One region of the Metabacillus indicus genome, then DNA from elsewhere that is predicted to be linked to it. Evidence: riboswitches for the same ligand, from Rfam matches in the RefSeq annotation. Region 1 holds a riboswitch; each other region holds the start of a gene.
What was found. A riboswitch is a leader RNA that binds a small molecule or an ion and turns the genes downstream of it on or off. The one in region 1 is predicted to bind cobalamin.

Region 1 (7,510 bases):
TTCTGCCTGCTCAGTGCCATCAAGCTGCTCATTTTTCGTTCTGATGGTTCTATTCTGCCTGTTTAGGGCCATCAAGCTGCTCATTTTCGGTTTTGATGGTTCTATTCCGCCTGTTCAGTGCCATCAAGCCGATCATTTTTCGGTTTTGATGGTTCTATTCTGCCTGTTCAGTGCCATCAAGCCGCTCATTTTTCGGTTTGATGGCTTTATTCCACATGACATGCAAAAAAACCGAACAGGAGTCTTCCTGTTCGGTCTGATATTAACCGCCTCCGCTGTCTGCCGGAGGTTCGGCAGGCTCAGCAGGTTCAGCTGGCGGTTCTTCCGGTTCGGCCGGCTCACTTGGCTCGGCTGGCTCTTCCGGTTCCTCAGCTGGCGGCTCAGCCGGCTTTTCTTTTTCTTTTTTCTTTTCTTCTTCTTTTCTTCGCTGCTCTTCTTTTCGTGCTTCTTCTTCTGCTTTCCTCGCCTCTTCTTCTGCTCTTTTCGCTTCTTCTTGTGCTGCTTTTTTAGCTTCTTCGTCCTGGCGCTTTTTCTCTTCTGCTTGTTTCTTTTCTTCATCGGCTTTTGCTTTTTCTTCCTGCTTCAGCCGTTCCTGTTCTTCTTTTCTTGCTTTGGCATCTTGTTCTGCCTTTTTGTCAGCTTCTTTTTTTCTTTCTTCAGCCCGTTTCTTTTCTTTTTCCTCTTTGCCCGTATCTTTTTTCTTCACGGGTTTCTTTTCTTCTTTCTTTATTGGAGCGAGTTTAAAGTCTTCAGGCTTTTCGTTTTTCAGGGCTGCATCCATAATGACTTTATAAAGCGGTGCAGCTGTTGCACTGCTTGATGTTTTCAGGTAATGATTTTCATCTGTCTGATCGTAGCCGAGCCATAGCGCACCAACTACGTTCGGTGTATATCCGACAACCCATTGGTCCTTAGTCCCATCGATGCCGTCGATGCCAAGCTGGGTGGACCCTGTTTTCGCCGCAAGCTCATGCTTTTCGAGAGCAGCTTTTCTACCAGTTCCTTCTTTGACAACCCCAAGCATCATGTGTGTCATCGTTTGAGCTACTTCTTTAGTCGTTACTTCTGTTTCTTTCTTTTTCCATTCCGCAATGGTGTTGCCCTGCACATCAACAATTTTCGTGATCGCATGAGCTTCTACGCGCGTGCCGTCATTTGGAAAAGCGGAATAGGCTTCGGCCATGTTAAGCGGTGCAACCCCTTTATCAAGTCCTCCAAGTGCAAGACTCAGGTTGCGGTCATTTTCGGTAATCGGCAGTCCGAAGCGCTCGGCTGCATCTACACCTTTAGCCACGCCTATTTCGTTTAATGTCCAGACAGCGGGCACATTATGAGACTTTATTAAAGCTTCATACATGGTAACCTCGCCATGGTACGATCCATCAAAATTCTTTGGCTGATATCCGTCAATATCCAGAGGTTTATCCTCAAGCTTGGAATTAACGGTCATTCCGTTTTCAAGAGCGGGCGTGTAAACCGAAATCGGCTTCATCGTCGAACCCGGCTGCCTCTTCAGCTGTGTAGCCCTGTTGAATTGCCTGAATGAATGTTCTCCGCGGCCGCCGATCAGCGCCTGGACTCCTCCTGTTTTAGGGTTCAGGAGAACGGCACCGCTTTGCACCAGCTGATCTCCTCCCAGGTCAGGGAAGTTCGCATCATCTTTAAACACATTTTCGATCGATGACTGCATGTCCTGGCGCAGTTCGGTATGAATCTCAAACCCGCCGGCAAGGATTTCATTTTGCGTCAATCCGTATTTTTTGATCGCTTCTTCAATTACGTGATCTACGTACGAAGGGTAGCGGCCTTTATATTGATCCAGTTCTTTTCTTTCAAGAACGACTTTTTCCTTTTTCGCTTCGTTCATTTCTTCTTCAGTAATCACGTTTTCTTCTTTCATCAGTTTCAGAACGACGTCTCTCCGGTCGAGAGACTTTTCCATATTCTTGACTGGTGAATAATTCGTCGGGGCTTTAATCAGACCGACAAGAATCGCTGATTCGTTCAGGGTCAAATCTGCAGGCTCTTTTCCAAAATATACTTTTGAAGCCCGCTTAAGTCCCCAGGCACCCTCTCCGAAATAAACTTTGTTTACGTATAGTTCCAGGATTTCTTCCTTTGAATATTCATCTTCAATTTTCTGCGAGATAAAATACTCATCAAATTTCCGTTTAAATGTCTGATCGTGAGTAAGCAGGGTATTTTTGGCAAGCTGCTGTGTCAGCGTGCTTCCTCCCTCGACAACTCCTCCCGCCAGCACATTCTTGAATGCAGCGCGGACAATTCCGATATAATCGATCCCGTTATGCTTGTAGAAATTTTGGTCCTCTGTTGCCTGAAGCGCCGCGTAAAAGTGTTCGGGCACATCTTCATACTTGACCCATTCCTGTTTGGAGCTTGAGATCTTGCTTGCGATTTCTCCGTTTTGATCATAAATAATGGTCGGGGCGTTTGCTCGTTCCTCTAATTTGCTGACATCCTGCGATGCAATAACTGAGTTGTGCACCATAAAGACAAGGATGACTGAAAGCAGCACGAAGATGAGCAGTTTCATGAACACACCCTTTATGGAAAATAGTGACTTAAACATGGATAACCCCCTGATATAGAAAAATAAATCCTATCTTTTATTACCCCAATTACAACAGGTGTACGCCTAATTATGAAAAAATCTGTCCGCCTAAGCTAAATTTCTGACAGATGAACGTTTTCCCAAGGAAATATCAGGGTATTTCAAAAATATGAAATCATCTGCCAAAAGAAAGGAATGAATGAACTTGGATACATTTCACCACATTGTAGTAGCTTATGACGGACAGGATGAAAGTTCAGCAGCTCTAACTAAAGGAATTCAGCTGAGCAAGCAGCTCGGAACACGATTAACGGTTGTTCACGTCTATCAGGCAGAGCATGCCATGAATACTGGAGGCGTCAGACCCGGTATTCCGAGTGCTCCTGCAAACGGTTACCTGACTGATAACCTTCAGAACTATCCGGTTGCCCCTGATGCGGCACGCCAGTTTGATGATCAGCCTAAAAATGACCACTTCGACCATTCTGATGAGGTCTCGTCGAGGATCCGAATGAAGCTTGATGAGAACCAGGCAACCGGAGACGTTGAGATTCTGTCAGGCTCCCCGGCAGATGCCATCCTTTCATTTGCCGATGAACATGCAGCTGACCTCATCATTATGGGCAACAGTGATTCAGGCGGCCTTAAAAAACTGCTTTTCGGCGGAGTAAGCGATAAAGTGCATCATCAGTCAAATATTTCAGTGCTGATTGCAAAATAAATGTGCTAACGGGTGCTTTTTTAAGCATCCGTTTTTTTGAGAGCTAAACACTTAAAAACCCCTGACACAAACAAAGTTTCAGGGGTTTTTTCGTCCCTTGCTTAATCCTGTTCCATTTACTTTTATCACCAGTTGACATAGATCAATAGACTGATATAATACTTTTATGCACAAAAGCATAAAAGCGTTTAAGTATAAAAGGAAGGAATTTCAATTTATGAGTCAATCAAAATCACTTTCATTCACTGGTTCAGTGATTCTATTTTTATCGATGATCGGCATTATTTTCATCAGTTTATTTTACTTAAAAACAGAACCGCATCTTCCGCTGATGCTTTGCCTTGTTTTTCTAAGCGGCGCAGCCATTCTTTATAAGTACTCCTGGAAGGAAATTGAGGACGGGATTGTAAAAGGCATTCAATCCGGTGTTCAGCCTATTATTATTCTTGCTTTAATCGGGATTCTTATTGGAGCCTGGATGTTCAGCGGAACCATACCTACTGTCATGATGGCCGCTTTGTCCATCATAGATCCCGCGTACCTCCTGATTTTGACTCTTTTATGCTGCACCATTATTTCAAGTCTTGTGGGCAGCAGTTTTACAACGGTCAGTACAGTCGGAGTTGCTCTTATGGGAGTGGCCATTGCCGCAGGAGTTCCCGTTGAATGGGCTGCAGGGGCTGTTATTTGCGGGGCATGCTTCGGGGATAAAATGTCGCCGATGTCAGATACAACGAATTTTGCCTCAGGTGTGGCTGAAGTCAATATTTTTACTCATATCCGCCATATGGCAAAAACGACGATTCCCGCTTATGCGATAACAGCAGCACTTTTCTGGTATATGGGGACAACTCTTTCTGCTGACGGAGCAACACTTGATAACATTAAGGAAATTATGACGGTCATGAAAGAGCACGTCACAATCAGTCCATGGACCTTGATCTCTCCTCTGATTGTGATTGGACTTGCCATCTCACGGGTTCCTGTTATTCCTGCTCTTGCAGCAGGCATTGCAACGGCCGGCATCACAGGTCTCCTCATTCAGGACGGGACAAATCTTTCCGGTTTCTTAGCCGTTCTGCAAAATGGAACAGCGTTTGATATTCAGCAGGAAACCGTCCAGCAAATGCTTAACCGCGGCGGGCTTCAGTCTATGATGTGGTCCATTTCGCTGATTATGATCGCCTTTGCTTTAGGCGGATTGATGGATAAAATGCAGCTGATCCAGACTTTATTAAACGGATTGATTGAGAGAATTAAAGTCAAAGGGCAGCTGATCCTTGCAACTATTTCTTCTTCAATCGGAGTTAATCTCGTAACGGGAGAGCAGTATTTGTCCATACTCATTCCCGGTCAGTCGTTTAAACCGGCCTATGAAAAACTGAACGTTGAAAAGAAATATTTATCAAGATCCCTTGAAGATGCCGGAACACTGATCAATCCCCTTATTCCCTGGGGAGTAAGCGGAGCCTTTTTCGCGCAGACACTCGGTGTGGACGTCATAGCGTACCTGCCATTTGCGTTCTTTCTCTACCTGTCTCCATTGTTTTCTGTCCTTTTTGGATTCCTGCCTGTCAGGAAACATACACTCTAGCAGAAAATCCCGCCTAAACCAGGCGGGATTTTTATTATTATTTCTCGACCACTTTCGTTTCTTTTGCGATCAGTTCATCAAACAGCTTTTGAAGCTTTCTTGTGACCGGGCCTGGAATTCCTTCTCCAATCTTTCCTTCATCAACCTTTATGACAGGAATCACTTCACTGGTCGTAGATGTGATAAATGCTTCATCAAGAGAGACAAGACCTTCAGTGCTCAATCTTTCTTCCAGAAACTCAATTCCGTTCTGTCTGCAAAGCTCTTCTACTTTCATTCTCGTAACACCATTCAGGATCAGGTTATTCGCAGGATGAGTAAACACACTTCCGTTTTTCACCCCGTAGAAATTGGAGGAAGAACCCTCTGTAATCATACCGCTTCTGTGAAGGAGCGCCTCATAATCCCCGCGGTCATGTGCCTCCTGTTTTGCTAGGACATTGCCCAGCAGATTCAGGCTTTTAATATCGCATCTGAGCCAGCGCACGTCTTCAAGCAGGCTGAGAGAAATCCCTACCTCCTGCTCTTTTGCCGGTTTTGAGCATGGAATTGGATAGGCCGTTAATTCAGGAACCGTACCCTTGCCAGGAAACAGATGCTTTCTTGCGGCAGCTCCTCTTGTAACCTGCATATAGATACCGCCGTCTTCTGTCTTATTCAGGCGGAGAAGTTCTTCAAGCTGATCTGTCAGCTCCCCTATCGTATATGGAAGGTCGATTTTGATTTCTTCTGCGCTTCGAATGAACCGCTCCATATGCTCCTTCATCGCAAAAAATGCCCCATCATATACCCTGATGACCTCGTAAACCCCGTCACCGAACTGATGGCCCCTGTCTTCAAGATCAATCGCTACTTCATCACGCTTTTTATATTCGCCGTTAACAAGTATGTACATGATAAATCTCCTTTTTATAAGACTTAGTGTAACCTTCCCTTTAACCTATGGTATGATGAAACACGCTGAACTGTAAAATGGTTTTCTATTTTTCTTTCGACATTTTCATAGATTTCAGTTGAAATTATAACCCATGTCATTTATGATGAGAATATCAAACAACACAACATATTGATTTTACTACTAAAACTACATACCACATATTGAAATAATCAGCGAATCAAGGTGCCAACATGTTGGCTTAAAAGGGAATCCGGTGCAAATCCGGAACTGTCCCCGCAACTGTAAGTGTGACGAACTGGGAATACCACTGTACGAGAGAAATGTATGGGAAGGACTCAGCGCAGAGTGATCACAAGTCAGGAGACCTGCCTTAGATTTGCAGAAGTTTCGAATTCTTCGGGGACTGAGGAGATGAAACGATGGCCAGTAACAGGGATGCGTGCACCCTCTTATTCTATCGTTTGATCCGCTCATGTTCTCATGGGCGGTTTTTTTGATTTTCCGCAGTTTTTTTCCTGAAAGATCAATGACCGTTATACGGAAATCCGAACTATAAATGAGGAGGATGTCTTATGGCAACCAAAATAACCACTGTCATCGTAAACGAACTGACAAACGAAAAAGCCCCGTTCTCACCGCAGCGGCTGACTGACTTTATTTCTGAAACCGGAAAAGATTTTAAAGAGCTTGACCTCCATACATACACCGAAAGAGCTGTTCAAAGCATGGAAGGCCGGACTGTCTGTTCTGCCTCTCAGGTGACCAACCTGCTCATTCTCGAAGGCCTTTCAAATATCAGTGAGCTTCAGCCGGAATGGACCTTTTTCTGTGCCCGGATTTATCTAAAAAAGCTGTATAAAGAAGCGGCATATAACAGGGAATCAGGAGGCGGCACCTTTCTGTCGCTGATTAAAACCCTTACAGCAAAAGGCATCTACAGCAGACACCTTCTTGACTCTTATTCCGAAGAAGAAATTGAACAGCTTTCAGAAGTCATTGACCATGACAAAGACAAGCTTTTTACATACATCGGGCTCCGGACACTCTCTGACCGGTATCTTGCGAGAGATTATGACAAGTCGGTTTATGAGCTTCCCCAGGAGAGGTATCTCGTCATCGCCATGACGCTGATGGCAAAGGAGAAAACGGAACACCGCCTCCAGCTTGTAAAAGAAGCGTACTGGGCACTCAGCAATTTATATATGACCGTTGCGACTCCGACTTTGTCAAACGCAGGAAAGCCTGTCGGACAGCTGTCCAGCTGTTTTATTGATACAGTTGATGACAGTCTGCAGGGCATCTTCGACAGCAACACAGACATTGCCAATCTTTCAAAATCAGGCGGAGGCATCGGCGTTTATCTCGGGAAAATCCGCAGCCGCGGGAGTGATATTAAAGGCTTTAAAGGAGTATCGTCCGGTGTCATACCGTGGATGAAGCAGCTGAACAATACGGCGGTAAGCGTGGATCAGCTCGGGCAAAGAAAAGGTGCGATCGCCGTTTACCTCGACGTCTGGCACAAGGATATCTATTCCTTCCTTGATTCCAAGCTGAACAACGGGGATGAGCGTTTACGCACACATGACCTCTTCACCGGCGTCTGCCTGCCGGACCTTTTCATGGAACAGGCTGAAAACCGCGGAGAGTGGCATTTGTTCGACCCTCATGAAGTTCGGAAAGTCATGGGTTACTCCTTGGAAGATTATTATGATGAGCAAAAAGGCG
Region 2 (7,510 bases), 1.8 Mb from region 1:
GAATAAGGAGCGTTAACTTCCAGTTCAAATCCGCTAAGTCCTACTTCCTTTTGAGTATCCTCCATAAGTCTTTTCCCTCCTGCTCCCAAACAAAATAACCAATATTTACAATAATATCACAAATATCCCATCTGCTAGCCGGAAAATCTGGAACCATATATAAAGTCTCAGCACCCTCCTGCTTTTTTTGATAACGGCCAAAAAACCCGCAAGCGTCAGGCTGCGGGTTTTTCCTGTTATTCCTCAAGATCGACAGGGTTTGGCGAGAACGGGACGGGCACGGCCTGTGTTACGTCCATTTCACCAATTCTGCCGGCTTCGATTCCTTCGAATTTTACACTTTCGTAGCCGAAATCTTTAGCGGTCATCAAAATCGCTTCGAGCATCAGTGTATCTGTTTCGTTATCATCAATTGTTGAGGCGTCTGTGAATTCAATGGTTACTCCATTATCTGTTTCTTTTATTTCATCGATGACAACTGTTTCTTCGATCACCGGTTTTAATCCGAGTGTCCCTTTTTCTTTCATAGCCGTCAGGGCATCTGTCAGCTTGTTAAAGGATAGAAGAGAAGGCGCCAGGAATTTAGGTGAGTTCAGGCTCTCCTGATACAGGAAATAGGCTTTCTTTTTGAACTTTTTGAAAGTCAGCTTATCCTGATAGCCATACGCTCCGATTTCCGCTCCTTTTTCGCCGCGGGTATAATAGTCAGCCTGAGAGGCATCCTGCCAGCGGAAAGACTCTTCAAGACCTTCTGTAAAGAGCCTGTTTTCCGTTTCTGAGCTTGATTCCGCATAGGAATTCCCTTTAATGTCAACAGACATCCGTTCTTCTCCTGTCTCATACGAGAGCTTTGTTCCTGAGAGCGCAGAAGGACTCAGTCCGGCGCTCATCGGGTCAAATGAAGTCAGCGCCGTCTCAAAAAGAGTCATGTACGAGTCAGAGGAATCGAACTGAAAGCTGAGCGGTATCGTATTTTGAACCTGAAGATCGGGATAGGCAACCGTTACAATCGTTTGATTGTCCTTTGTCCTTGCTACAAATGATTTTTTCTCAGGCTCTGGTGCAGATTTTGCTTCTAATTTCATGTCTGCGTTTTCTTCAGACACCTGGCCGCTTTCAGCTGCTTTATCCGCACTGTACTCAGACCTACTTTCACTCATCTGGAAGTTCTGAAGGAAAAAGGGTGAAAGGATTAAAAGAATAAAAAGGGCGGCAAAGCTTGCAAGAGCCGGTGTTTTCCACTGAACTTTCTTTTTGTGCATACGCTGCTGCAAACTGGTGTAGATTTGCTGCTGCGTCCTCCGGTCTTTGATATCTGGCATTGCTTGAAGTTTATCGGTAATCTGCTCATCGTTCCATTTTGATTGATTCATCCCTTTGCTATTCCCTCCTTCCTGATCGAGTGTTCAGATAATTTATTTTTCAGAGCTTTCAGCGCTCTGTGCTGGGTCGTTTTCACTTTGCTTTCCGTAAATCCGAGGGCTGCTGCTGTATCGGCAATGGACATTCCCTGAATATACCTTAAGATAACGACGGCCCTCTGATCGACTGTGCATGTATCAAGCGTCCGGTAAACCATCTGCATCTCTTCATTTAAAGCAGCGATTTCCTCCGGCAGCGGCTGATGATCCCGTATTTGCTCTCGGTCCCAGTCAAACGCTTCAAAAATTCGCTGTTTGAGTGTTTTCTGTTTGCGGAAAAAATCAATCGCAACATGTCTTGCAATGGAGAGGATCCAGGTTTTTTCACTGCTCCGTCCTTCAAAACTGCTGTGTGATTTTAATATTCGTATATACACTTCCTGAACGAGGTCCTCGGCCTGTTCACGATTCTTCACCATATAAAACAAGAACTGGAAAAGATCGCTGTGATATTTTTCATAAATCCTTTGAAAGGCCTCTTCCATGAACGAACCTCCAATCAATACATTAGTCGGAATGAAGAATAAAAAGTTACACATCTTTTACTATATCGGGATTGCATAGAAAAAGGAAGGCAGTTTCCGCCTTCCTTTTCAAAGAAATTATGACTCTTTCTTTTTCGTAAATACGATGGCACTTCTTTCATACTCCACATCTTTTGAACCGAGTCTGGCATTTGCCGCTCTCGCTGCCGCAAAGAAAAAATCGGAAAGTCTGTTCATATACGTTAAAACATGCTCATTGATTTCCGTTTCTTTTTTGAGCGAAACAATACAGCGCTCCGCTCTTCTTGCTACGGTCCTTGCCACATGGATGGCAGCGGCCGCCTCTGTTCCCCCAGGTAGAATGAACCGCTCGAGCGGAGGGGCTTCTGCTGTGTACGCATCAATTCGCGTTTCAAGAAACTCAATCATGTCAGGTGTTGTTTTATAGGGATACTTTTGCTTGCCGTGGATGACAGCAAGATCGCTTCCGCAGTCAAAAAGTTCATGCTGGATTTTTTCAAATTCCTGCTTCATGTCTTTCAGAGTTTCATCGTTCATCCATGTCATGGCAAGACCGGTAAAAGAGTTTACCTCATCGATTGTTCCGTAGGCTTCTACCCTCAGGTCATCCTTATCGACACGGCCCCCGATAATGCTTGTTTTCCCTTTATCGCCGGTTCTAGTATACAAATTCATATTCAGCAGCTCCTGTCCTTTGTTCTCAGACTGTCTTGCCTAAGCTAAAAAGAAAGTCTCTCTCTTATTCTGCCATTATTTTATTGAAGTGTAACGCCATAATCGTTTTTACACAGATAATACTGAAACGTTTTTTGCATAACCGGGTACAGCACAAGAAAGAAAATGCCGTTTCCTGCTGCATGCATCGTATCAAACGGGATTCCTGCAAGATAGTAGGCAAGTCCGTTATCTGTCAGGACAAACATATTCAGAGAAACGATGAATCCAAAAAGATATCCCGCAAGAACAGCTGCCGGGCTAAAAATGAGCAGCCTGTTTCTTTTAACCGCTTTTCCAAGCAGGCCGAATACGAGAGCCAGAATCCCCCATGCAAGCATCTGCCAGATTGTCCACGTTCCCATGCCAAGCAGCAGGTTGCTCAGGAAACAGCCTAGCACTGCGACAATCATTCCATTAACCGGTCCGAGCAGAATCGCCGTGATGAGGATGATGGCTGTCATCGGCTGTATGTTCGGAACAAATTGAAAGGAAAGTCTGCCGACAACGGACAAGGCTATAAGCAGAGACAGAAGACTGATTCTTCTTGTTGTCATTGTTTCTCACGCTTACTCATAATTCCGCAGATCAAATTCAATTTTATCGCCGTCTTTCAGTTTAATGTCATTAGCTCCTGTCATGGCATCTTCCCCGTTAACGATTAAATGCCAGTATGTTTTGTCCGCTTCGCTCGCCTGGATGCCTTCAATTCCGTTGATAAAACCTCCGGACTCTTCAATTTCAAAGTTCTCCTTCATGGCATCCATCAAGTTTTGTCCTTCTTCAAATGCAATTTCTTTAGCGTCTACTTTCTCTGCCATTTCATTTTTTGTCAGCGTGACAGATGCTTTCAGCTCTTCAGCCTGCTCTTTGCTCTCAGCAGCAGGTTTTGTTTCTTCCGTTTTAGGCTGCTCTGCCGCATTTCCGCAGGCACTCATCAGTGTCAGAAGAATGATTGCGAGAAAACTGTAAAATTTGTTCATGTTCCATCTCTCCTCTTGTTGTTGTGTATGTATTGGAAAAGCAAAAAGCCCATCTTATAGAAGATGGGCTTTTAAAACGGCATAGAAGAAACTGCAGGCACTCATGCCATACCTGTGCCGTTTCTATGCTCAAATCCCCGAAGAATAGTAACGTTCGAAAGATCCCGGCAGGTCTACTGACTCGTGCTTCATCCTCAAGCCTGCACCTTCCCGTCTGAATTCTGACAGTGGTCTAAAAGCAGGTATTGTCTGCACTTACAGTTGCGGGGACAGTCCAGGCATTTCACCTGATTCCCTATTAAGCAAAGTTTGCACCAGTTTCTTTTCGTATTCACTTTTATATCCAGCTTTTATTGTACCTAAAACGACATGCGGCATCAACAGGTGTTTCGTATGAAACAAGAATATTCGTCAGATTCTATCAGGATAAACGGTTTTTCGAGGCAGAAAGAAACTGAATGTTGTTCCTTCATTTACTTTGCTGTGCACATTAATCGATCCTGAATGGGCATCGACAATGTTCTTGGCAATCGCAAGACCAAGGCCAGTTCCGGAGCGGCCTCTCGTCCTCGCCTTATCTGCTTTGTAAAAACGCTCAAAAACAAACGGAAGGTCTTCTTCGACAATTCCTGTGCCCGTATCCTTCACATCAACTTTAATACCGCCGGCAGCAGACTGCACAGCCATTTCGACTGTACCGCCCTCAAGTGTATGCCTGATAGCGTTATCCACGAGATTCGTCAGAACCTGTTCAATTTTATCCGGATCCAAAACAAATTCAGGTTCGTCAAGTGTAATGCTGGAGGTGAGCGTAATGTCTTTTTCTCTTGCAAGTCCCTGGAACTTCCGGTTTATTTTTTCAATAAATTCATGAATGGAAATGCTCTCGAGATTAAGGGTGATATGACCCGCTTCCATCCGGGCAAGATCGAGCAGATCATTGACAAGCCTTCCCATTCTGAGCGATTCATCGTAGATAACCTGTGCAATCTCTTTTTTCTCTTCATCCGAGCTTGCAATATCATCCACAATAGCTTCAGAATACCCCTGGAGCATGGCAATCGGCGTTCTCAGTTCATGGCTGACGTTTGCGATAAAGTCTTTGCGCAATTTATCAAGCCTGCGCTCTTCTGTCATGTCCCGAAGCACGGCAACAGCCCCCCGGACGTACGACTGATTGTAAAGCGGGCTCATGACAAGCACCCAGCTTCTTCCCTGAAGGGTTACTTCAACGATATGCTCTCTTTCTGTGTTGACTACCCGCTGGAACAATTCCTTTGCTTCCGGCGGAATTTCTTCCCCTTCATTAATCTGCATTTTCTGTTCATAGTACCATGACTGCAGGAAGCGTTCTGCAGGAGGATTGGTCACGAGAATCGTTCCATCAATATTAAGCGTGATAACCCCGTCTGCCATACTGCTTAAAATGCTCGTTAAGTGCTCTTTCTCCTGATTGAGAGCGTTGATGTTAAACTTCAGCTGTCTGCCCATCTGATTGAACGCAATGGCGAGCTCCCCTATTTCATCGTGGCTCAAAATAGGAACTTTTGTATCAAAATTGCCGCGTGTCAGCTCTTGTGTCGCCTCTCTCATTTTTCTCAATGGATAGGTAATTCTAGTAGACAGGAAAAAGGCAAAAACCGTTGTCAGAATGATGGCTATACCTGCCGCAAGAAGAATGTATTTTGTCGTGTGCTCGGTTGTCTTTTGGACGGCCTGCAGGGACTGTGACATAAAAACGGCTCCGTCCTTGCCGTCACTTGTTTTATAGGGAACACCGACTACAAGCACTTCCTCCTTGTTTCCGGAGTTTTTTTGCTGTTCTTCAGGCAGCCGCGTGAGCTTGCTTACATTTTTCTGATCCTGAAACACCTTTGACAGCTCTCTGTCAGCGCGGATATCCTCCATGCTGAAGGTTGGCGTGTTTTCATACTTTTTTGGTGAAAACCAGTATTCATTTTCGTTTTCGGCTATCACAATGCTTGTCAGTTCATCCGCAAGCTCCCAGGTGATGGATCTTGCAAGCTCCTGGTCTTCATGGTTTTCCAAAATAACAGACACTTTGTTGGCCAGCTGCGTCAGTTCGTTCTCGGCTTCATCCACATGAAAGCTTTCAATAAATTGAAGCAGCAAAACGGTCAAGACAAATAAGACGAATGATACGAGAAGCAGGATGGTAAACCAGAGTTTACCGACTACGCTTTTCCAAAACATCATTCACTGCCTGCCTCAAACTTGTAGCCGACACCCCAGACCGTCACAATCATCGAGGCAGCATCGGGTGAAACTTTGCTGAGTTTCTCTCTAAGACGCTTAACATGTGTATCAACCGTTCTCAAGTCTCCGAAAAACTCATACTGCCATACTTCTTTCAAAAGCTTCTCACGGTCATACACTTTATCAGGCGTTTTCGCCAAAAAGTAAAGAAGCTCATATTCTTTCGGCGTTAAGCTGACTTCTTTTCCATCAGCAAGAACGCGGTGGGCATCATGGTCAATGGAAAGATGCGGGAAGACAATCACGTTTTTGGCCTTTGTCTCTGTTTTAAGGAATGAAGTCGTCGAAGAGCGTCTCAGAAGGGCTTTCACTCTCAAAACAACTTCTCTCGGGCTGAAAGGCTTAACGATATAGTCATCTGTGCCGACCTCAAATCCCTGTACCCTGTTCACTTCTTCCCCTTTTGCCGTAAGCATAATGATCGGCGTTGCTTTTTTCAGGCGAAGCTGTCTGCACACCTCAATGCCGTCAATGCCCGGCATCATCAAATCAAGCAGAATCAGATCATATTCTTCTGCAAGAGCCATCTCCAGAGCGTCGCTTCCGTTGTCGGCTTCTTCAATCTGATAGTTTTCCCGTTCAAGGTACATCTTCAGCAGTCTTCTGATTCTGTCTTCATCATCTACAACAAGTATTTTATAGTTTGGATTGGTTTCCATAGAGGTTCCTCCTGAATTAGAAAAGTGTAAGCGGACGTTCAGCTCCGGGAGCCAGATAAGAAATCACCTGAAAAGTCCGGGTTTAGACTTTTTAGGGGATTTTGTTCTGGCAGAGGAGCTGGCCGCTGAAGCTAGACAATGAAATGCGTAAGCGGCCATAAGAATGATTACTTCCTATTTTACCAAAAAACCTTCACTTTATAGGAGTGAAGGCTCTTTTAAAACGTATTTTAAGCGTAAGAATGCAAACCGGCGATGACAAGGTTCACAAAAATCAAGTTGAACATGATGATAGCAAAACCGATCACAGCAAGCCAGGCCGACTTTTCTCCCTGCCAGCCTTTTGACAGCCGCAGATGGAGGTATGCTGCATAAAACAGCCAGGTAATCAATGCCCAGACTTCCTTCGGATCCCAGCCCCAGAAACGTGTCCATGCAATCTGCGCCCAGATCATGGCAAAGATCAGCGCGCCTAATGTGAAGACCGGAAATCCGATTGTTACCGAACGGTATCCAATTTCATCAACAAGGTCCAGGTTGACGTTTTTCACGAGCGGCTGCAAAAAGGCGGAGATCCGCTTTCTTAAAATCAGGCGAAGCGCACCGTAAAGCAGCAATCCTGTTCCAAGCGACCAGAGCACGGTATTCAGTTTTCGTGCTGAAATCAGGGCCGGAACTTCAACAGCAGCTTCCATTTTTCCTTCTGTCAGGAGCTCACCTTTATGGGGACCTACAAGAGCAGGAAGGTTATAGACCATTTCCGCTTGCTGTTCATTTTTATCTGTCCATTGATAGACAGCTTCATAATCCATGATTCTGAATGTGCTTGTTATCGCAATAAACGCAATGGTTGCAACCAGGGCGTACATCACCGTCTCAAGCCAGAACGTCTTTTTGGATTTAACAGACTGATCAACCGTGCGAAGCAGATAAATAACGCCGGCAATGAA
Region 3 (7,510 bases), 1.4 Mb from region 1:
CTTCAAAATTCATAAATTTTGTCAGCAGGGTGATCTCTTGCAGCTTTTCATCCGCGAATGCCAGCGCGCTTTTAACAAGAGGGTGTAAATTCCCTTCACTCCCTGCAGTTACAGGCACATGAATCAGGCTGCATGAAGGCTGAAGAATCAGCCGGTCTCTTCCGACCTTCTCCAGAATTCGGTTTACCAATTTGACTGTTTTCTGAAGCTCTGCCTTCCAAATATTGCGGCCGTCGATGACGCCTGCCGCAAGCACCATGTCCTTTGGAAAACCGAATGCATTCAAATGCTCCAGTGTTTTGCCGCTGTCATGAACAAAATCAAGGCCTATGCCGTCAACAGGCAGCTGAATGAGCTCTTCATATTGCTCTGGACATTCAAAGTAAGTTTGCAGAAGAAGTTTTGTGCTGCCTAACCCTTTTTTGATTGTTTCATAGATTTTTTTCGTTTTTTTCATAAAGGCTGCATCCGCTGCAGATGTAACAAATATTGGCTCGTCTATTTGTATCCACTCTGCACCTTCTTCTTCAAGCTCCTTGAAAACCTGAACATATAAAGGGACGAGTTTTTCGAGAATTTCTTCTTTCTTTTCTCCTTTTGAAAGGGCTGTTAGAGTCAGCGGGCCGACAAGTACCGGTTTCCCCGTAATCCCGGCCTCATCCTTTGCTTCTTTAAATAGCTCAAGCAACCGGTTATGGATAAGGCGGGGTTCTGTTCCGTCAAGCTCAGGAACAATATAATGGTAGTTTGTATTGAACCATTTTGTCATTTCTGATGCTACTATGTCTTTGCTGCCCCTGGCAATCGAAAAATACGTTTGGAGTGATGACGGGTCCTGGTCCCTGAATCTTTCCGGAATCAGTCCGAACATAACGGCCGTATCAAGTACATGATCGTAATAGCTGAAGTCGCCTACCGGGACAAGGTCAATCCCCGCCTCGCGCTGTTTGACCAAATGAGAGAGCCTGATTTTCTTCATATCCAAATGAAACTCCCGCTCCGTCAGATCTCCTCTCCAAAACGCCTCAAGAAGCTTTTTCCATTCTCTTTTTTCTCCAATTCTCGGATATCCAAGGTTTGAATTTCTCATTTTCATTGCGGTTCCCCCGTTTTCATAGTTTCTCAGCTCTAAACATGAAAAAACTCTCCTTTTTTAAAAGAGAGTTTAATGGACACAGCTAACTAGAGTTGAGACACAACAAAGGTTTCAACATACCGCATCACCCTCCCTATTTCGCGTAGGCTTAAAGTGCATACGACAGGCAGGTCTCCTGGCTCTGGTTCGTTGCATGCTGCTGCCTTCCCATTCCATTGCAGAACAGTGGCTTCGTGCAGAATGCTCCCCATTACAGTGGCGCGACCGCACCGGATTTTCACCGGCTTCCCTTTTAAGCTTCCGCGTATAGCGTCAGCACCCATCGCTTGTCAACATATTATGAATATTTTTGTGATTGTTTTTAACAATAGCTGATGTTTTTCAATCTTGCAAGACATTTCTTATTATTCAGAAAGAAATTCCGATTACTTTCCATTTGGCAGCCTCATAAAATCCAAGCTTTTTATACAGTTCTCCTGCATCTGGATTGTTGTAGAATAAATAGAGTTCTTTTTCATCTCCATAATCCCTGCATATTCTCGCAATGACTTTTGAGGCATATCCTTTTCTTCTGTATTTGGGAGGAGTTGCAACGCCGGCAATAACAGCAGTCTTCTCGTGATCTGTATAAATTCCTGCAGTTGCTGCCATCGTGCCGTTTTCCTCAAAGTAATAGACACTGAGTTTTCCGGAGAGGATGCTTTCATACTGTTCATCCGCAAAAATTTCTTCACTCGGACCAGCCATTTTATATTCTTCTACTTGAATAAATAAGCGGTAAAGCCTGCGGCAATCCTCAAGACTTGTGATTTTGCAGACTTCGCCGGATATGCTGCCGGCTGCTCTATTATCGTATTTCATCATGACTGAGTCACTTTCAATCTCGGTTTTCACAATCCTTTTAATTGACTCAATAAGCTCCTGTTTCCCGAAAATTCTCCTGATGCCTGTTTCCTGAATGACAGGAATAAAAGCCTCTACATCAGCAGGCATTACAGAACTGCAGCAATACATTTTATCAGGATAATTGATAAGCAAAGCCGTCAATTCAGCATCTTGATACTGACCGAAAACCCTGACCTGTTCATCTTTCAGGTCTTCTGCAATCAAAGCGTTTACATCATGGTTTTTATCTAAAAAAGCGACTGCCTGAGGATATTGATCTTGTTTAAGCAATTTTATCGCCATTTCGCATCTCCCGGGAAAAATTTTGGCCAGTCTATAGAATATTCTAACATTCTCCGTCCATTTGATATATATTTTAATAGAGAAGAAATTTCACTATTTGGAGAATTAGGTGTGTGCCCATGGAAATGAAGGATGTACTGTTGAATTTATTGCTCGTTTTGTCACCGCTTCTCATCATCCAGTTATTGTATATGAGAAAAGAAACGAACAAAAAAATGAACAAATGGCTGTTTGCCCTTCTTCCTGCGCTTGCCATTGTCTTCAGCATGCTGTATCCCTTTATGATTGATGGAGAGTTTTTCTTTGATTTCAGACGGATTCCATATGTTATGGGGCTTTTGTACGGAGGATATCCGCTTGGAATCTTTTTATTTATCGTCACAGTCGGAACAAGGGTGCTTATTGGCGGCAGCGGCATTTATCCGACAATTGTCATGGCAGGAATACTCGTTTTGTTTGTCCCGATGCTGTCTTCGTATTATTTGAAAAGCAGGCTGAGAATGAAGCTCTCTCTTGTGACTGCATTTGTTCTGGGTTCTCTGCTGTTATCGATTATCCAGATTGAAATGATGTATAAAACGGCTTTTCATCCATCGCATTATTTGGAGCTGATTATCTTTCACATTTTTGCAGCGGTCATCGGCACGATTTTGTTTGAAACAATCATTCAAAATTTTTATTTGCTGAAAAGGGTTATAAAAGCGGAAAAGCTTGAAGTTGTCAGCCATCTTGCAGCAAGTATTTCACATGAAGTGCGCAATCCCCTGACAACAACAAAAGGTTTTCTTCAGCTGCTCAGAGATGATGAAATAAGCAGGGAGAAACGGGACGAATATATCAAAATCTCATTAGATGAATTGGACCGCGCTACGAATATCATTAAAGATTACTTAACCTTTGCGAGACCAGAGGCTGAACATCAAAATCCGATTTCCATACACAGCGAGCTGAAAAACTGCATGAACGTTCTGACACCGCTCGCCCAAATGGAAAATGTCCAGTTTAAAGAGGATTTCTGCGAGGAAGAGCTCTTTGTGCTTGGTGATTCGCTTAAATTCAAGCAATCCATCATCAATATTTTAAAAAATGGCATAGAGTCCTATCATGCCGGTGGCCTGATCCAGCTTTCTGCTGAAAAAGAAGATACATATGTAAAGATCACTATTTCTGATTTTGGAAAAGGCATGACGGAGGATCAGGTGCTGCGGCTTGGAGAGCCATATTTTTCTACGAAATCAAACGGTACTGGACTTGGGATGATGGTCACCTACAGCATTATCCATTCGATGAACGGGCATATTTATGTAAACAGCGCACCTGGTCAGGGCACTGTTTTCCGGATTTTTCTGCCCCTTCATGTAAAGTAAGTCGTTCTGACATTGAGTTGCAAGCGTAAGGCCGGCCTCCCGCTTGGGTGACCGGCCTTTTGATTATACTGTCTGCTTTGCATCCATTAATCGCTTAATCGCAAGCTCTACTCCATCCTGATCATTCGTGAGGGTGATATCTGAACAAATCGCCTTAATTTCTGGACGCGCATTTCCCATGGCAATGCTTTTTCCTGCTGCCTCAAGCATGGATTGATCATTTATGCTGTCTCCGATCGCAGCGGTTTCTGAAAGGTCAATGCCTAAATGGCCGGCGAGTTTCTTCAAAGCAATGCCTTTTGAGGCCAATTTATGTTCAAGTTCAAAGTTATGGTCTGCCGACGTAACCAAGGTCAGATTTTCACGGTCTTTAAACTTCTCCCATCCGGCGTCCAGCTTTTCCTGGTGGAATGAAAAGGCAAGAATATTATAAATATCCTCGTTTAAGATTTCCTTGAAGCTCTCAATAAAGACAAATCCTGACTGGCTGTACTGTTTGCTGGCAGCATGAAGGAGCTTTGAGCGGTCGGCTTCCGGATTTGCACTTTTGATCCGGTCTATTTCAATCGACAGAAGCTCTCTTCCGTGCTGCGGGGTGAAGATTGCATTTTGTCCGAAAACTTCATAGTAGTAGTCGTTTTCTTCAAGAAACTGCAATGCTTCTGCAGCCATTTCTTTTTCCATAGGCTGAGATTGAAACAGCGTTCCGTCAGGCTGGTGGATTGTCGCGCCGTTCGCAGCGATCACCCAGGTTTTCACATTCGCATTCTTGAAAATTTCCTTCACATCAAAATGGGCTCTCCCTGTTGCAATGACCACTTCTATCCCTTTTTCCTGCGCCTGTCTCAGCGCATTCAAATTTTCTTCACTCACTTTGTTTTCACTGTTCAAAAGTGTACCGTCAAGGTCAATCGCGATTAATTTTGTCATGTTGTTTCCTCCTCGGCTACAAGCAGCTCTACATTGTTTTTATCAAGCAGATCTCTAAATGATTTATCAGGCTCTTTGTCTGTAATTAACAGGTCGATCTCATGCAGATCGGCATAGAGAAAAAAATCGGTCACTCCAAGCTTTGAATGATCGGCAAGTGCAATTACCTGACTAGCCTGGCTGATCATCTTCCTCTTTACCATCCCGTCCTCCTCGTGTGCTATAGATAATCCCCTTTCAGAGATGCCGACAACTCCAATAAATACTTTGTCCACATGATATTTAGAAAGTTTTTCAACGACAGATGATCCGTAGAGAAAGCGGTGCTCCTTCTGCAGTTCTCCTCCAAGGAGATGAATCTGAATCCCGGGCTTTGATGAAAGAATATCTGCCTGATTGATTGAGTTTGTAATGACAGCTGCATTCGTGACATTCATAAATTCGGCGCATGCCTGAACTGTAGTGGAGGCATCAAGGATTATCCGGTCTCCTTCACGGATGAGACTTGCTGCTTTTCTGCCGATCAGCTCTTTTTCATAAGAAACGGTTTCAAGGCGGTTCTGATAATCTTTTATCTCTGTATGAGAGCTCGGCAGGATCGCTCCGCCCCGCGTCCGGATAATGAGCTTTTGCTCCTCAAGCTTTACGAGATCGCGCCTTGCCGTGTCCTTTGAAACATCATAATGCGAACAAATCTGATCAGCCGTGATTCGTTTATGCTCTTTTAAATAATCCAATATCGAAATCAAGCGTTCTTCCTGGTACAAATGACCCGCCTCACTTTTCAGAAATATTTGTAAAATAACACCAGGTTCAAACCTTATATAAGTGATTATAAGTATTATACATCAAAAATTCAAGTATTTATAAGTTTATACAAGTTGTTTTATGCGATTGTAAGTGATATGCAAGTTTTAAGAGGGCGTTCCGGCAGGTATACAAAAAGACGGCAAAATCATTTGTCGATTTTGCCGTCTTTCTATTAGATTATGATTGCAGAAGATCTGCCTGCAGAAAGCGGATTATTCACGCTGCCAAATTCAGAAGCGTGAGGTCTGTCGTCACCGTCACCATACCCATAGTCAATCATGCGGTTCCGGTTCAGACAAAGCTTTTTAAAAGTTGGCCTCAGGAGATCGAACAGTTCAAACCGGTCGTTCAGTTCAGGGAATTTTGCCTGATACGAGAGAATGGCATCCCTGAGCATGTTCCAGAAAACAGCTTCATCCAGTTCGCCGCTGCGGTGAAGAATGTCTGCAAAATATCTGAAGTGGCAAACGAACAAACCTGTAAAGATAAATTGACAGAGACCTTCCGGCGCTTCGCTTCTTAACACACTTCTCAGTTCCTCTGACAGGTGCTGAAGTTCAGGAAGCTTCTGGTCACTGATGTTTACATCGTCTACAAAATCTTTCACGGCCAGACGGTTCGGTTTACTGTCTTTCAGGATGAGCACTGTATTCTGTCCGTGCGGCGAAAAGACCGTTCCGTACTGATACAAATAATGAAGCAGCGGCGGAAGGATCACATCAAACATCTGTTTTATCCACTCTTCTGCTGTGAGGCCGGCCTTTTTCGCAAGTTCAAGAGCATAGGACTTACCGTCTTCACCGACATATAAAAGGGCCGCAAGAGTGATGGCCTCCTCCCCTTCCTCAAGAAATGAACAGAGGTTTTCTCTCCAGATAACCCCGAGCATCTCAAGAAATTGATAAGGTGCCCCATTCAGATTCGAATAATCCGGATGATCGTAATTCATGCTTGCGATCTCACCGGGCAGAACGACTTTGCACACATCCCGAAGAAAAGGGTCATTGTCCCTTATTCCCTGAATATGCCTGGTGATCTCAGGAGCCAGCACCACTCTCTCCGACGGGAGTCCTCTGTATACGAGAGTATTTAATATACTCATTGGAAGCTTAACGTTGTGTTTCTTTTCGTCATCCATGTTGACAAAGGTGCGGATTGATTGCTGCGGCAGGTATTCGTCCTCCCCTTTTCCCAGATACAAGATGTTCTGTTCAGCCAGCTCTTCAGCAAACTGCGGGACGAGCACATTGTCCCACTGCCATTCGTGCACTGGCATGAAGAAATAATCTTCAGGTTCAACACCAGCCTCGCTCAGTCTCCGATTGAACATTTCCCAAGCATTCAAACCAATTTCATCTTTTATTAAATGCTCATATTCAACTTCTTCAATAGAATGAAACGTGCCTTTGCCTTTGGAAACAGCGATCCAGTCCAGGCGCACAGCCTTTTTTTGTTCCGGGGCATAATGAAGGTAATCAGAATAGGAAAATCCGATTCGCCCTTTGTTGTATGTGATCCATGGATGCCCTGTCATCTCCCCTTCCAGCTCGGCATATCCCAGTTCAAGCAGGGATTCTGTCTGTCTGTGTTCCTCTTTTGCCATAATGTGAACATCTGCAAGGAGTGTCCGTTTGTATTCTTCAATCAAATAAGCTGCTGTAAACGGCTTAATTCCAAGATCCTGCTGGATCATGATCAAGAATTCGACCGCGCTTACCGTTTCCACCCATTGATTACCAGATTGGACTTGTATAGATTCTGGATTCACCCAATAGCTGTCCATCAATCTTTCTTCAGCTTTGAACCTCATTTTCTTCCCGCCTGAACATTCAAGATAATAAAAGTCTTCCGATTTAACAGCAGCAATCATATCTTCATACAAAAACTCTGCAATCATTTTGGCGGTCAGCCGTTTATTTGCTATTTCCCAATGTTTCTTATTGATGTTCGCTTCCATATCTCTCACTCTCCTAAACCAGTTGTTTCTTTCCGGCAACATGTTTTGTTCCAAAGTGCTGAAACACATTTTTGTCAGACAGATCAAAAACCGCTTTTCCAGCAATGGTATTAATGATATGTGCATTTCTGTAAGCTCCAAGGCCGAGGTCAGGCGCTCCTA

Region 2: another riboswitch for cobalamin. It lies ahead of ACK1LH_RS13105 (DUF4430 domain-containing protein); the one in region 1 lies ahead of ACK1LH_RS04055 (ribonucleoside-diphosphate reductase subunit alpha).
Region 3: another riboswitch for cobalamin. It lies ahead of metE (5-methyltetrahydropteroyltriglutamate--homocysteine S-methyltransferase); the one in region 1 lies ahead of ACK1LH_RS04055 (ribonucleoside-diphosphate reductase subunit alpha).

The regions. Positions count from the first base shown of each region.
Region 1 is NZ_CP176757.1:792,539-800,048, reverse strand. It holds gene ACK1LH_RS04075 (transglycosylase domain-containing protein) at 263-2,590, opposite strand; gene ACK1LH_RS04070 (universal stress protein) at 2,778-3,293, shown strand; gene nhaC (Na+/H+ antiporter NhaC) at 3,511-4,887, shown strand; gene dat (D-amino-acid transaminase) at 4,925-5,782, opposite strand; cobalamin riboswitch at 5,989-6,173, shown strand; gene ACK1LH_RS04055 (ribonucleoside-diphosphate reductase subunit alpha) at 6,358-7,510, shown strand, end outside.
Region 2 is NZ_CP176757.1:2,573,293-2,580,802, forward strand. It holds gene ACK1LH_RS13080 (group-specific protein) at 1-65, opposite strand, end outside; gene ACK1LH_RS13085 (hypothetical protein) at 237-1,373, opposite strand; gene sigX (RNA polymerase sigma factor SigX) at 1,370-1,906, opposite strand; gene ACK1LH_RS13095 (cob(I)yrinic acid a,c-diamide adenosyltransferase) at 2,024-2,602, opposite strand; gene ACK1LH_RS13100 (ECF transporter S component) at 2,683-3,198, opposite strand; gene ACK1LH_RS13105 (DUF4430 domain-containing protein) at 3,211-3,624, opposite strand; cobalamin riboswitch at 3,773-3,958, opposite strand; gene ACK1LH_RS13110 (ATP-binding protein) at 4,036-5,841, opposite strand; gene ACK1LH_RS13115 (response regulator transcription factor) at 5,838-6,560, opposite strand; gene ccsB (c-type cytochrome biogenesis protein CcsB) at 6,791-7,510, opposite strand, start outside.
Region 3 is NZ_CP176757.1:2,160,796-2,168,305, forward strand. It holds gene metE (5-methyltetrahydropteroyltriglutamate--homocysteine S-methyltransferase) at 1-1,096, opposite strand, end outside; cobalamin riboswitch at 1,244-1,434, opposite strand; gene ACK1LH_RS10835 (GNAT family N-acetyltransferase) at 1,505-2,284, opposite strand; gene ACK1LH_RS10840 (sensor histidine kinase) at 2,404-3,651, shown strand; gene ACK1LH_RS10845 (Cof-type HAD-IIB family hydrolase) at 3,715-4,581, opposite strand; gene ACK1LH_RS10850 (DeoR/GlpR family DNA-binding transcription regulator) at 4,578-5,348, opposite strand; gene ACK1LH_RS10855 (IucA/IucC family protein) at 5,564-7,348, opposite strand; gene ACK1LH_RS10860 (lysine N(6)-hydroxylase/L-ornithine N(5)-oxygenase family protein) at 7,362-7,510, opposite strand, start outside.